DNA from 2 places in the Janthinobacterium sp. SUN033 genome. Region 2 is predicted to be linked to the other one. Evidence: predicted binding sites of a transcription regulator. Region 2 holds the regulator's gene; the other holds the start of a gene.
What was found. The regulator FNR, encoded in region 2, switches genes on or off when oxygen is low (the NO sensors DNR and NnrR bind a similar motif). The targets are predictions, from matches to a motif close to TTGATNNNNATCAA.
Positions count from the first base shown of each region.

Region 1: the regulator FNR is predicted to act here: its motif matches at 4,081-4,094, upstream of cydD (thiol reductant ABC exporter subunit CydD).

Region 1 is NZ_JAPQNV010000003.1:80,354-86,383, reverse strand. Features, by position in the region: gene folP (dihydropteroate synthase) at 1-499, shown strand, start outside; gene glmM (phosphoglucosamine mutase) at 540-1,877, shown strand; tRNA gene OX460_RS13420 (tRNA-Pro) at 1,959-2,035, shown strand; tRNA gene OX460_RS13415 (tRNA-Arg) at 2,130-2,204, shown strand; gene OX460_RS13410 (hypothetical protein) at 2,288-2,467, opposite strand; gene OX460_RS13405 (PEP-CTERM sorting domain-containing protein) at 2,613-3,179, opposite strand; gene OX460_RS13400 (GbsR/MarR family transcriptional regulator) at 3,469-4,020, opposite strand; gene cydD (thiol reductant ABC exporter subunit CydD) at 4,159-5,847, shown strand; gene OX460_RS13390 (ATP-binding cassette domain-containing protein) at 5,844-6,030, shown strand, end outside.
Region 2 is NZ_JAPQNV010000004.1:730,976-737,005, forward strand. Features, by position in the region: gene OX460_RS20400 (response regulator) at 1-969, opposite strand, end outside; gene fnr (fumarate/nitrate reduction transcriptional regulator Fnr) at 1,219-1,977, shown strand; gene OX460_RS20410 (FixH family protein) at 1,981-2,505, opposite strand; gene ccoG (cytochrome c oxidase accessory protein CcoG) at 2,608-3,990, opposite strand; gene ccoP (cytochrome-c oxidase, cbb3-type subunit III) at 3,993-4,913, opposite strand; gene OX460_RS20425 (cbb3-type cytochrome c oxidase subunit 3) at 4,906-5,109, opposite strand; gene ccoO (cytochrome-c oxidase, cbb3-type subunit II) at 5,111-5,725, opposite strand; gene ccoN (cytochrome-c oxidase, cbb3-type subunit I) at 5,741-6,030, opposite strand, start outside.

The DNA of each region.
Region 1 (6,030 bases), on a different contig from region 2:
GGGCGCCGACATGATCAACGATATCAACGGTTTCCGCGCGCCGGGCGCCATCGACGCCGTGCGGGACAGCGATTGCGCGCTGTGCATCATGCACATGCAAAACGTGCCGGAAACAATGCAAGCCCAGCCGCAGTACGAAGACGTGGTACGCGAAGTCATCGACTTCCTGCGCGAGCGCATCGACACGATGACGGCGGCCGGCATCGCCCGCGAGCGCCTGTGCGTCGATCCCGGCTTTGGCTTCGGCAAGACGGTGGAACAGAACTATGCCTTATTGCGCGCCACGCGCCAGTTGCGCAGCGAACTGGGCCTGCCCGTGCTGGCCGGGCTGTCGCGCAAGTCGATGATCGGCGCCGTCACGGGACGTCCCGTCGAGCAGCGCCTGGCCGGCAGTGTCGCCGGTGCGCTTGCTGCGGTAGCGCAAGGTGCGGAAATTATCCGTGTGCATGATGTAGCTGAAACCGTCGATGCACTGAAGGTCTGGCGCATGGCACACTGAGCCTGTAAGATTTATCATAAACAACAAAAAGAGAAATACTATGACGCGTAAATATTTTGGCACGGATGGCATCCGTGGCCTGGTGGGCACGGCTCCGATCACCCCCGACTTCGTCATGCGCCTCGGCTATGCGGCCGGCAAGGTGCTGGCCAAGTCGCAAGGCGGCAAGACGCGACCGACGGTGCTGATCGGCAAGGACACGCGCATTTCCGGCTACATGCTGGAAGCGGCGCTGGAAGCGGGCCTGTCGGCCGCCGGCGTGGACGTGATGCTGGCCGGCCCTATGCCGACCCCGGCAATCGCCTACCTGACGCGGGCGCTGCGCCTGTCGGCCGGCGTGGTCATTTCCGCTTCGCACAACCCGTACCACGACAATGGCATCAAGTTCTTTTCCGGCCAGGGCACCAAGCTGCCCGACAGCGTGGAACTGGAAATCGAGGCGGCACTCGACGAGCCCATGGCTTGCGTGCCGTCGGACAAGCTGGGCCGCGCCAAGCGCCTGGACGATGCACAGGGCCGCTACATCGAATTTTGCAAGGGTACCTTCCCGAACGAGCTGGACTTGCGCGGCCTGAAGATCGTCGTCGATTGCGCGCATGGCGCCGCCTACCATATCGCGCCGCACGTGTTCCATGAGCTGGGCGCGGAAGTCATCGCCATCGGCAACAAGCCCGACGGTTTCAACATCAATGCGGGCTTCGGCGCCACGGCAACCAAGGCCATGGCCGAAGCAGTCGTCGAGCACGGCGCCGACCTGGGCATCGCCCTCGATGGCGACGCCGACCGCCTGATCATGTGCGATGCCACGGGCCGCCTGTATAACGGCGACGAGTTGTTGTACGTCATGGTCAAGGACCGCCTGGCGACAGGCCCCGTGGCCGGCGCCGTCGGTACCCTGATGACGAATATGGCGCTGGAAGTGCTGTTCAAGCAGCAGGGCATCGGCTTTGCGCGCGCCAAGGTGGGCGACCGCTACGTGCTGGAAGTCATGAAGGAAAAGGGCTGGATACTGGGTGGCGAAGGTTCCGGCCATCTGCTGTGCCTGGACAAGCACACGACGGGCGACGGCATCGTTTCCGCGCTGCAAGTATTGTCCGCCCTCAAGCGCAGCGGCCAGAGCCTGCAGCAATGCTTGGCCGAACTGGTGCTGTTCCCGCAAACCCTGATCAACCAGCGCGTGGCGCCCGGTTTCGACTGGCAAAAAAATGCCGCCATGGTGGCCGAGAAAGAACTGGTCGAGGCCGAGCTGGGCGACACGGGCCGCGTGCTGATCCGCGCTTCCGGCACCGAGCCGCTGATCCGCGTGATGGTGGAGGCGAAAGATAAGGAAAAGGCCGAGTCGATGGCGCGCCGCATTGCCGACAAGGTCGGTGCATAAAGGCAGGGAGCGATAGTTATTTCCATCTAATTCGTCTATGGCAATTGACGAAATTGGGTGGGGGCGTTATTATCTTGTCTTCGGAGTGTGGCGCAGCCCGGTAGCGCACCTGGTTTGGGACCAGGGGGTCCAAGGTTCGAATCCTTGTACTCCGACCAAAGTCATAAGCGGGCTGTCAGAAATGACAGCCCGTTTTCTATTCCGCGCTGGCATTTCATTGCTGGCGCGCATGGATTAAAATACTGCACCTCTCCGCCCATCGTTCAACGGATAGGACAACGGTCTTCTAAACCGTGAATGGGGGTTCGATTCCCTCTGGGCGGACCAGTTTCATACTGGCCACGATCATGCGGCGGCAAGCTGCCGCAACGCACCCCATCTTTCCCCACATCCGGTTTTCGCGCAGCGGTTCAGGGCTGCGCGCCCAGCACCACACTCAACAAATACAGCAGCGGCGCCGCGCACAGCAGCGCGGAACACAGCGACAGTACTTTCTTGCTGGCCAGGCGCGCCAGGCGCAGCCGTTCGCGCACGGGCAAGTGCTGGCGCAGCGCATGGCGCGCGCGCGGCTGGAATGGGGATTCATGCATGTGGGCTCCCTCGCAACGATGACTGAAGATGCCGGTCAGCATAGCGGGAGGGGCATAAAGACGGTGTAAAGAGTGGGCGGCGCGGCGCAAGCGCGCTGTAAACATGGGTGCGCCGGCGCCGTGTTGCGGGTCTTGCCCGATGCTCTTATTTTGCCTGGCGGCGGCGCGCCAGGATGCCGAGCAGGCCCAGGCCGGCGAGCAGCATGGCATAGGTTTCCGGTTCAGGGATGGCGGAAACGTAGGCGCGGTAATTGCTCAGGTCCTTGGGCAAGCCTTCCACCGTGAAGGTCGTGCCGGCTGCGACGGGCGCTGCCCAGTGGAAGACCAGTTCGCCCTGGCCGAAATGGATGGCCAGGTAATCATAGTCCGCCGCACTCGTGAAGGAATTCACCCCGCCGCTGGCGCCTGCCGTGGTGCCGGCGGTGCAGCCTGAGGTGGCATTGTCGCAAAACGAGACAGCCGCACCCAGGCTGGTGCCGAAAACGCCGTTGATGTAGCCCTGGATGTCGGTGGGACTCTGCGGCACGAGATTGTCGTTATAGTATTTCACCATGAGGGCAGGTGACGGCGAGTAAGTGACGGTGCTGCCTTCGATGCTGAAACCGCTGGCCGGTCCCACATCGACCCATGTAGCAGCCTGTGCCACGCCCATGCAGGCCGTCAGGGCGGCCAGCATGGATGCCCGTATGGCAATGCTTGTTATGCTTTTCATGAAAATCCCCTTTTATTTTATTGCAGACATTTCACTGCTTCAGGGTGCGCGCCGTCCGGTCAGGGAGGTCGACTTGTCGCCCGGTCGCCTTTGCGTGAGTACGCATATGCAAGCTTAGTCTTGATGTAAATTAATACAATTTAAATAATGCTATTGGCATGCTTGACAACATCGCATACGGCTATGTATGGCTGTGCTGGCGAAAGCCTGTACGGCGAGCGGAAATGGCGTGACAAGGCATGCCAGCTTGTGCTAGCAATGCCTTGAGTGGGAAGAGGGGAGGCGGGTTTCAGTCGCTGTTATTGCTGACGCCGAACAAGCGATCCTTGGCATTGAGCAGCTTTTGCACCTTGGCGCCCATTTTCATCAGCTGCGCCATCGATTCGGGCGACAGGCGCTGCAAGTCGTCGAACCAGGTGTTGGCCAGGTCGACCAGTTCATACATTTCGCGCATGCGCTCCTGCGCATACTGGTCGACGGGCTCCGTGGCCGGCGCCAGCAGCGATTCGCGCAGCACCGTCAAGGTCGGCGCCACTTCGCGGCGGCGGCGCTCGGCGGCCACCACGCGGAAGATTTGCCACACATCGCCCAGCGAGGAAAAATACTCGCGCCGGTCGCCGGGGATGCGCGACTGGCGTATCAAGCCCCAGCCCTGCAATTCCTTCAAGCCGATGCTCACGTTCGAGCGTGAAAAACTCAGGTGTTCCGCGATTTCATCCGCGTGTAAAGGATGCTCTGCGACAAACAACAAGGCGTACACTTGCCCCACTGTCCGGTTAAAGCCCCAGCGGCTGCCCATCTCGCCGAAATGGCTGACGAAGGTCAGGATCAGCGGCGTCATTTGGATATGTTGAGTTTTCATAATTATCTGAATTTTTTCACGCCACACCCGCAGGGTCAATTGATATATGTCATGTTTCGCAGTATTATACAAAATATCGAATTTACAGAAAATTCTGAAAACTCAAAAAGTATAGATATGCCTACCACGCCGCTGTCCTTGCCCCGCTTTATCCTTCCCCGTGCCGCCGGCCTGGCGCAGGGCGGCGCCGCCTTGCTGTGGCTGCCGCAAGCGGCCTTGCTGGCCTGGGCCGTGCAAGCCATGCTGGCCGGCGCACCGTGGCGCGCGGCCCTGTTGCCGGCCGCCGGCGTGCTGCTGCTGGGCGTGCTGCGCGCCGGCGGCGAAGCGTGGGGCGCGCGGCGCATGTATGCGGCGGCGCGCGACCACCTGTCCACCTTGCGCGCGCAAGTGGCGCAAGCGCTGGCGCACCGTTCGCCGCTGGACCGCCAGCGCGCCCAGTCGGGGCAGGCGGCCAGCGTCATCGCCGAACAGGCCGAAGCCATCGTGCCCTACCTGGTGCGCTACAAGCCCGCGCGCTGGAAAGTCATGCTCGTGCCGCTCGTGATCCTCGCCGTGGTGACGCCCCTGTCGTGGATCGCCGCCCTGATCCTGCTCATCGCCGCGCCCCTGATTCCCGTCTTCATGGCCCTCGTGGGCATGGGCGCGCAAGCGGCCAGCCGCGCGCAGATGGTGGAAATGGGCAGCATGAACGCGTTTCTGCTGGACCGCCTGCGCGGCCTGGCTACCCTGCGCGCGCTCGACGCCGTCGATGCCACGGCCGAACGCCTGGATGCCTCGTCGCAATCCGTGCGCCGGCGCACGATGGTGGTGCTGCGTATCGCCTTCCTGTCGTCCGCCGTGCTGGAACTGTTTTCCGCGCTCGGTGTCGCCATGGTGGCCGCGTTTATCGGTTTCTCCTTGCTGGGCAGCATCAATTTCGGCACCTGGGGCCGCGAACTGAGCCTGGGGCAGGGCTTGTTCATCCTGCTGCTGGCGCCCGCGTTTTTCGAACCCTTGCGCGAACTGGCCGCCGTCTGGCATGACAAGGCGGCCGGCGAAGCGGGCCTGGCCGGCCTGCACGACCTGGCGGGGGAGGGCGTGCCCCTGCCCGGCGCCGGCGTGGCAGCCGCTGCCGTCTCCGCCGCCGCCATGGCCGTGGCGCCGCCGCCCGCTATCGAAATCCATCAACTGCGCTTTGCCCATCCCGGCGAGGCGCCCGTCTTCGACGGCTTCGACCTGACCGTGCGCGCCGGCGAACATGTCGCCCTGCTGGGCGCCAGCGGCGCCGGCAAGACCACCTTGCTGTCCTTGCTGGCCGGCTTGCTGCCCGCCAGCGGCGGCGAGATCCGCATCGGCGGCGTGCGCCTGAACGACGGCACCGTGAATACCTTGCGCCAACGCATGGCGTGGATGGGCCAGCGTCCCCACGTGTTTGCCGCCTCCGTCAGCCAGAACGTGACCCTGGGCCGCGTGGGCGCGCATGCCGCGCAAGTGACGCAGGCGCTGCACCTGGCCGACCTGGCTGCCGTGGCGCAGGCGCAGCCGGCCGTCATGCTCAGCGATGGCGGGCAGGGCTTGTCCGGCGGCGAAGCCGTGCGCCTGGCCTTGGCCCGCGTGGCCCTGCATCCGCACGCGGACTTGCTGCTGGTCGATGAACCGACGGCCCACCTGGACAGCGAAACGGCGGCGCGCGTGACGGACACCTTGCTGGAATTGGCGAAAGGCAAGACGATGATCGTCGCCACGCACGACCCCGTGCTGGCCGGGCGCCTGCAGCGCACGGTGCAGGTCGATGCCCGGGCGCAGGCACAGGAGTTGCGCGCATGAACACCACATTGATCTCGAATCCCGTCCTGCGGCAATTGCTGCTGGCCCAACCAGGCAAGCTGATCGGGGGCGCCTTGCTGGCGGCCCTGACGGCGGTGTCCGGCATGGCCTTACTGGGTTTGTCCGGCTGGTTCATCACGGCCACCTCGATTGCCGGCCTGCACGCCTCGACGGCCATCCTGT
Region 2 (6,030 bases):
CAGGGCCAGCAGGGTGTCGCGCAGGCGCACCAGCGGCGACAGCAGGCGCACGGTGACCCAGCCCAGAACAAAGGCGGCCAGCAGCGAGGCGAGGATGCTCCACAGCACCAATCGGTACAGCACGCCATCGAACGGTTCGAAGGCATCCTCGACGGGGAGCGAGGCGGCCAGCAGCCAGTTCACGGATTTCAGGCGCTTGAAGCTGTTAACGGCCGTGATGCCGCGGCTGTTGGTGCTGACCATGCTGCCTTCGCCATCTTCCTTCAGCAGCCGGGTCGTCGTCAGGTTGGCGTTCGGCTTGCGCGGTTGCAGCAAGCGGCTGGTATCGGGGTGCAGCACGTAGCGCGGCACGGCGCCGCGCGTGAGAATGAAGTAATAGCCGTTCTTGCCGATCTTTTCCGAGCGCAGGCGGCCCAGCAGGTTGTCCTTGTACAGGCGCAGCACGCCGATCACCACGCCGGCCACCTGGCCATCGGCGGCCAGCACGGGCGCCACCATCTGCACGATGGGCATGCCGCTCGACTTGCCCAGCATCGGTTCGGTGATCATGGGCTGGCGCGTGCGCAGGACGGTCTGGAAATACTCGCGCTCGGCGACGTTGATGCCGGCGCGCCCCGCTACCTCCGGCATGTCGGCCACGACGGCGCCATGCGCGTCGAGCACCAGCACGTCATCGAACAGCACCAGCATCGAGCGGCGCGAATAGTATTCGCGCAATTGGGCGGGCCGGGCGATCAATTCCGGCGGCTGCTGCCTGGCCGTCAGGGTGACGATCTGCAGCAGCATGCCCAGCTTGTCGTCGAGCTCGGCAGCGGTGCGGGTGATCAGGGACGATTGCTGGCTCAGCAGTACTCGGGTGAAGTCGTCGCGCATGTGCTGCACCTGGATCATGGTGACCAGCGCGATCATGGCGATCGAGGTCAGGCTGGTGGCCAGCGCGACTTTTGCTTTAATGCCGAGAGGCTTCATGATTTCCTTTTCAGTACCGGGCGGCACAGGCGGCAGATAATGCTGTCAGGAATTTTCCTATCAATGCCCCAGCTTGGCAAGCGCCGCCGCGCAAATTGCCCGTCCCGGATGGGCTTTTGACGATGTTGCCATATAATTAAAGGCTGGACGTCGTTTATTCGCCGAATTTACGGTGAAATTGGCATACGGCAACCCTGTATGCGGCTGTATGCAGTAAACTTGTTGTTGCATTTTCTAAAAGGTACCGACATGACTGAAGCGCTACTCACTCCAACCTTGCCCACCGTGAACGTGGAGGCGTTGCGTGCGCGATGCTCGACCTGCAGCATGCATCAATTGTGCCTGCCGATGGGCCTCGATGTGGGCGATATGGACAGGCTGGATCAGATCATCGGCCGCCGCCGCAAGATCGTGCGCGGCGCCTCGCTGTTCCGTATCGGCGACTCGTTCCAGAACCTGTATGCGATCCGCCTGGGGCATTTCAAGACGTACCAGATCAATCCGGGCGGCGAAGAGCAGGTGACGGGCTTCCAGATGGCGGGTGAACTGCTGGGCATGGACGCCATCAGCGCCGACCGCCACCACTGTAATGCGGTGGCTCTGGAAGACAGCGAAGTGTGTGAAATCCCGTTTTCCAGCCTGGAACAATTGCTGGGCAATATGCCGACCCTGCTGCGCCATTTCCACCGCATGATGAGCCAGGAAATCACGCGCGAGCAAAGCGTCATGCTGTTGCTGGGCAATATGCAGGCGACGCAGCGCTTTGCCGCCTTCATCGTCAACCTGGCGTCGCGCTATGAAGCGCGCGGCTATTCGGGCAGCAATTTCCAGCTGCGCATGTCGCGCGAGGAAATCGGCAACTACCTGGGCCTGACCATCGAGAGCGTCAGCCGCCTGCTGTCGAAGTTCAAGAAGGAAGGCTGGCTGCGCGTCTCCAATCGGGAAATTGAAATCCTGCAGCCGGCCAAGTTAAAAGCCATTACGGCCGGCACGGACGTCTGCAAGTAAGACTTACAGTTCCTCGTCCGCATGCAGCGCGATGCTGCGCTGCAGGGGCCAGGTCCAGATGCCGGACAGGCGCCACTCGCGTTTGTCGTTTTCCACCAGCACTTGCCAGCGGCTGCGCTCGAGCATCGGCAGCGCCACGGAAAAATTGCCGGCTGCGTCGGGCTGCACCAGCACCTTGATATCCTTTTCCGGCAGGGTCGCATGCGCCAGGTGCAGCTGCAAAGGCGCCTGATAGGCCTTGCCGAAGCTGTGCACGGAACCGGTCAGGCGTGCTTGCGCCACGTCATACGACAGGCGCGTATCCATCGCCAGGTCGCTGGCGATCGTGTCGCGCTTCAAATCCTGGTTGATCGCCTTGCCCTGCTTGTAATAATCGCCCACCACCAGCGCATCGGGCTGCGTAAACGCGATATAGCCCATGAAGCTGCCGACGACCACGGACAGGCCGGGGCCGATCATCAGCAGCCATGGCCAGCGATGCTTGTACCACGGTGCAACGGGTGCTTGCAGTTTCAGACTGTCGGACATGGTATTTCTCCTGTGTAAACGGCCAATCCCCGTGCGGGGACCGGCCTTCCTGCAACTTCGTGGCGGCGGCGAGGGCACCCGGTCCCCGTCCGCCTTTCCTTGTTAACGTGGCACGATGAATACCGCGCTTTCACGCACATGCAGCGATGGGTCGTCCAGCGATTGCAATTCGATCGCAATCTTGTTCGAGCCCTTCTCTCCCACGCCGTGCGGCACGCGCAGGCGGATGGGCCAACCCAGCGTTTCCGTCGGCTGCAAGGTCACTTCTTCGCGCGTCAGCAAGGTCAGGCCCGGCAAGCCGGAAGCGCTGATTTTGAAATGCTGGCTTTGCTCCGACGTGTTCATGATCTGCAGGCGGTAGACGTTTTCGATCATGCCGTCTTCCACTTCGCGTCCCATGGAACCGCGGTCGCGGATCACGTCCATTTTCAGGGGCGTGCGCAGGGCCAGCGAAGTACACACGGCGATGATGATCAGGGCCAGGATGGAAGTGTAGATCAAGACGCGCGGGCGCATGGCGCGCTGGCGTATCTGCTTCGAATTGAAGTTGTTTTCCATCGCATGGTCGGTACTGTAGCGTACCAGTCCCCGTGGCCGGTCGACCTTGTCCATCACGCTGTTGCAGGCATCGACGCAAGCGGCGCAACCGATGCATTCATACTGCAGGCCGTTACGGATATCGATACCGGTCGGACACACCTGCACGCACAGGGTACAGTCGATGCAATCGCCCAGCTTGTCGTTGTTGCCGGCCTTCTTGCTCATGGCGCCACGTGGTTCACCGCGCTTGGCATCGTAGGTGATGATCAAAGTGTCCTGGTCGAACATGGCGCTCTGGAAGCGCGCGTAGGGGCACATGTATTTGCACACCTGCTCGCGCAGCCAGCCCGCGTTGCCGTAGGTTGCCAGACTGTAGAACAAGACCCAGAACCATTCCCAGGGACCGAAGTTCAGCGTGGTCACCGACTGCGCCAGTTCCTTGATCGGCGTGAAGTAGCCGACAAAGGTAAAGCCCGTCCACAGGGCGATGGCGCCCCATACCAGGTGCTTGGCCGTCTTCTTGAACGCCTTGCGCACGGAGGGGCCCTGCTTGTCGAGGGCCATGCGCGCACTGCGCGTGCCCTCGATGCGGCGTTCGACCCACAGGAAAATTTCCGTGTATACCGTTTGCGGGCAAGAGAACCCGCACCACACCCGCCCGGCAATGGCCGTGACGAGGAACAACAAATACGCACAGATGATCAGCAGGGCCGCCAGATAGATGAAATCCTGGGGCCACAGCACGACGCCGAAAATGTAGAACTTGCGCGTGGTCAAATCGAACAGCAGGGCTTGCCTGCCATTCCAGGTCAACCACGGCAAGCCGTAGAACGCGAGCTGGGTAAGCCATACGCATACCCATCGCCAGGTAGCGTAGCGTCCTTTGGCCTCGCGAGGGTAGATTTGCTCGCGGGCCGCATACATCTTGATGACTTGAGGTTCCATTTTTACTTTGCGGGTGCCTGCGGATTCGACAGGCTCCAGACATACGCCGACAGCACGTGTACCTTGGATTCGCCGAGGAAATCGCTGAAGGCCGGCATGGTGTTGCTGCGTCCCTTGCGTACGGTTTCCATGATGGTGTCGGCGCTGCCGCCGTACAGCCAGGTCTTGTCCGTCAGGTTTGGCGCGCCCAGCATCTGGTTACCCTTGGCATCGGCACCATGACAGGCCATGCAGGCGCCGAACTTGGCCTTGCCCAGCACGGACTTGACGGGATCCGAGGTCGAGCCGGACAGGCTCAGCACATAATGGGCCACGTTCTCGACATCCTTTTCGGACCCTAGGGCGGCGCCCATCGGTGGCATTTGCCCATTGCGGCCGTGCATGATGGTGGTCTTGATGATGTCGGGTTCGCCGCCATACAGCCAGTCCTTGTCGGTCAGGTTGGGGAAGCCCTTGTTGCCGCGCGCATCCGAACCGTGGCATTGCGCGCAGTAGGTCAGGAACAGGCGCTGGCCGATGGCTTGCGCCTGCGGATCGGCGGCCACCGTCTTCAAGTCCTGGCTCAGGTACTTGTTGAACAGGGGACCGTAGTCGGCTTCCGCCTTCTTCAGCTCTTCCTCGTACTGGCCCGTCGATTTCCAGCCCAGGCTGCCGGCATAGTTGCCCAGGCCCGGATACAGGAACAGGTAGGCCAGCGAGAAGACGATGGTGATGTAGAACAACCACATCCACCAGCGCGGCATCGGCGTATTGAGTTCCTTCAAGTCCTCGTCCCAGACGTGGCCCGTGGTGCCGTCAGCAGGGGCGCCCTCGACCACTTTGATTTTCGACTGCGAGTACAGCAGCACGCCGCAGCCGATGATGCCCAGCAGGGACAGCACGATGATGTAGATATTCCAGAAGCCATTGGTAAAGTCAGCCATGGTTATGCTCCTTCGCCAGGGTCATTTCGGCTTCGGCCGGATAGTCGAGCGCGTCGTCGGCGAACGGCAGGCGTGCCGCCGCGTCGAAGTCGCTGTTGCTGCGGCTGAACGTCCACCACAGGATGCCCACGAACGTCGTAAAGGAAACCACCGTCATGACGCTGCTGGCGCTGTCAAACAGGTTTTCGATTGCCATGCTAATTCCTTGTTTTGATTAATGTACCGAGGCCTTGCAGATAGGCGACCAGGGCGTCTTCTTCCGTCTTGTCCTGCAGCTGCGCGGGGCCGGCGGCGATCTCTTCATCGCTGTACGGCTGGCCCAGGCGTTTCAGGGCGCGCATCTTCGGCATGATGTCGTCAGGCACCAGCTTGGTCTTCGCCAGCCAGGGGTAGGACGGCATGTTCGACTCGGGCACCACGTCGCGCGGGTTGTTCAAGTGCGTGCGGTGCCATTCGTCGCTGTAGCGCGCGCCCACGCGGGCCAGGTCGGGCCCCGTGCGCTTGGAACCCCACTGGAACGGACGGTCGTAGACGAATTCGCCGGCGACCGAATAGTGGCCATAGCGTTCCGTTTCCGCGCGCAGCGGACGCACCATCTGCGAGTGGCAGTTGTAGCAGCCTTCGCGCACGTAGATGTCGCGGCCCGCCAGGCGCAGCGGCGAGTACGGCTTCAGGCCGGCGACGGGTTCCGTCGTGCTCTTCTGGAAGAACAGGGGGACGATCTCGACGGCGCCGCCGATGCTGATCACCACCGTGACCAGGGCGATCAGCAGCCAGGGGTTTCTTTCAATCCATGCATGTGAAAATTTCATTTGCTTTCGCTCCTATCAGGCGTGCGCCGCGTTCAGTTCCGGAATGCGGGCGACGGGGAGTTTGCTGCCGCGCAGCGTCATCCAGGTGTTGTAGCCCATGATGCACATACCCGACAGGTACAGCAGGCCACCGGCCACGCGCACCACGTAGTACGGATACGTCGCTTTCACGCTCTCGACAAAGGTGTAGGTCAGGGTGCCGTCCGGATTGACCGCGCGCCACATCAGGCCCTGCATCACGCCGGCGATCCACATTGCGGCGATGTACAGCACGATGCCGATGGTGGCCACCCAGAAGTGCACGT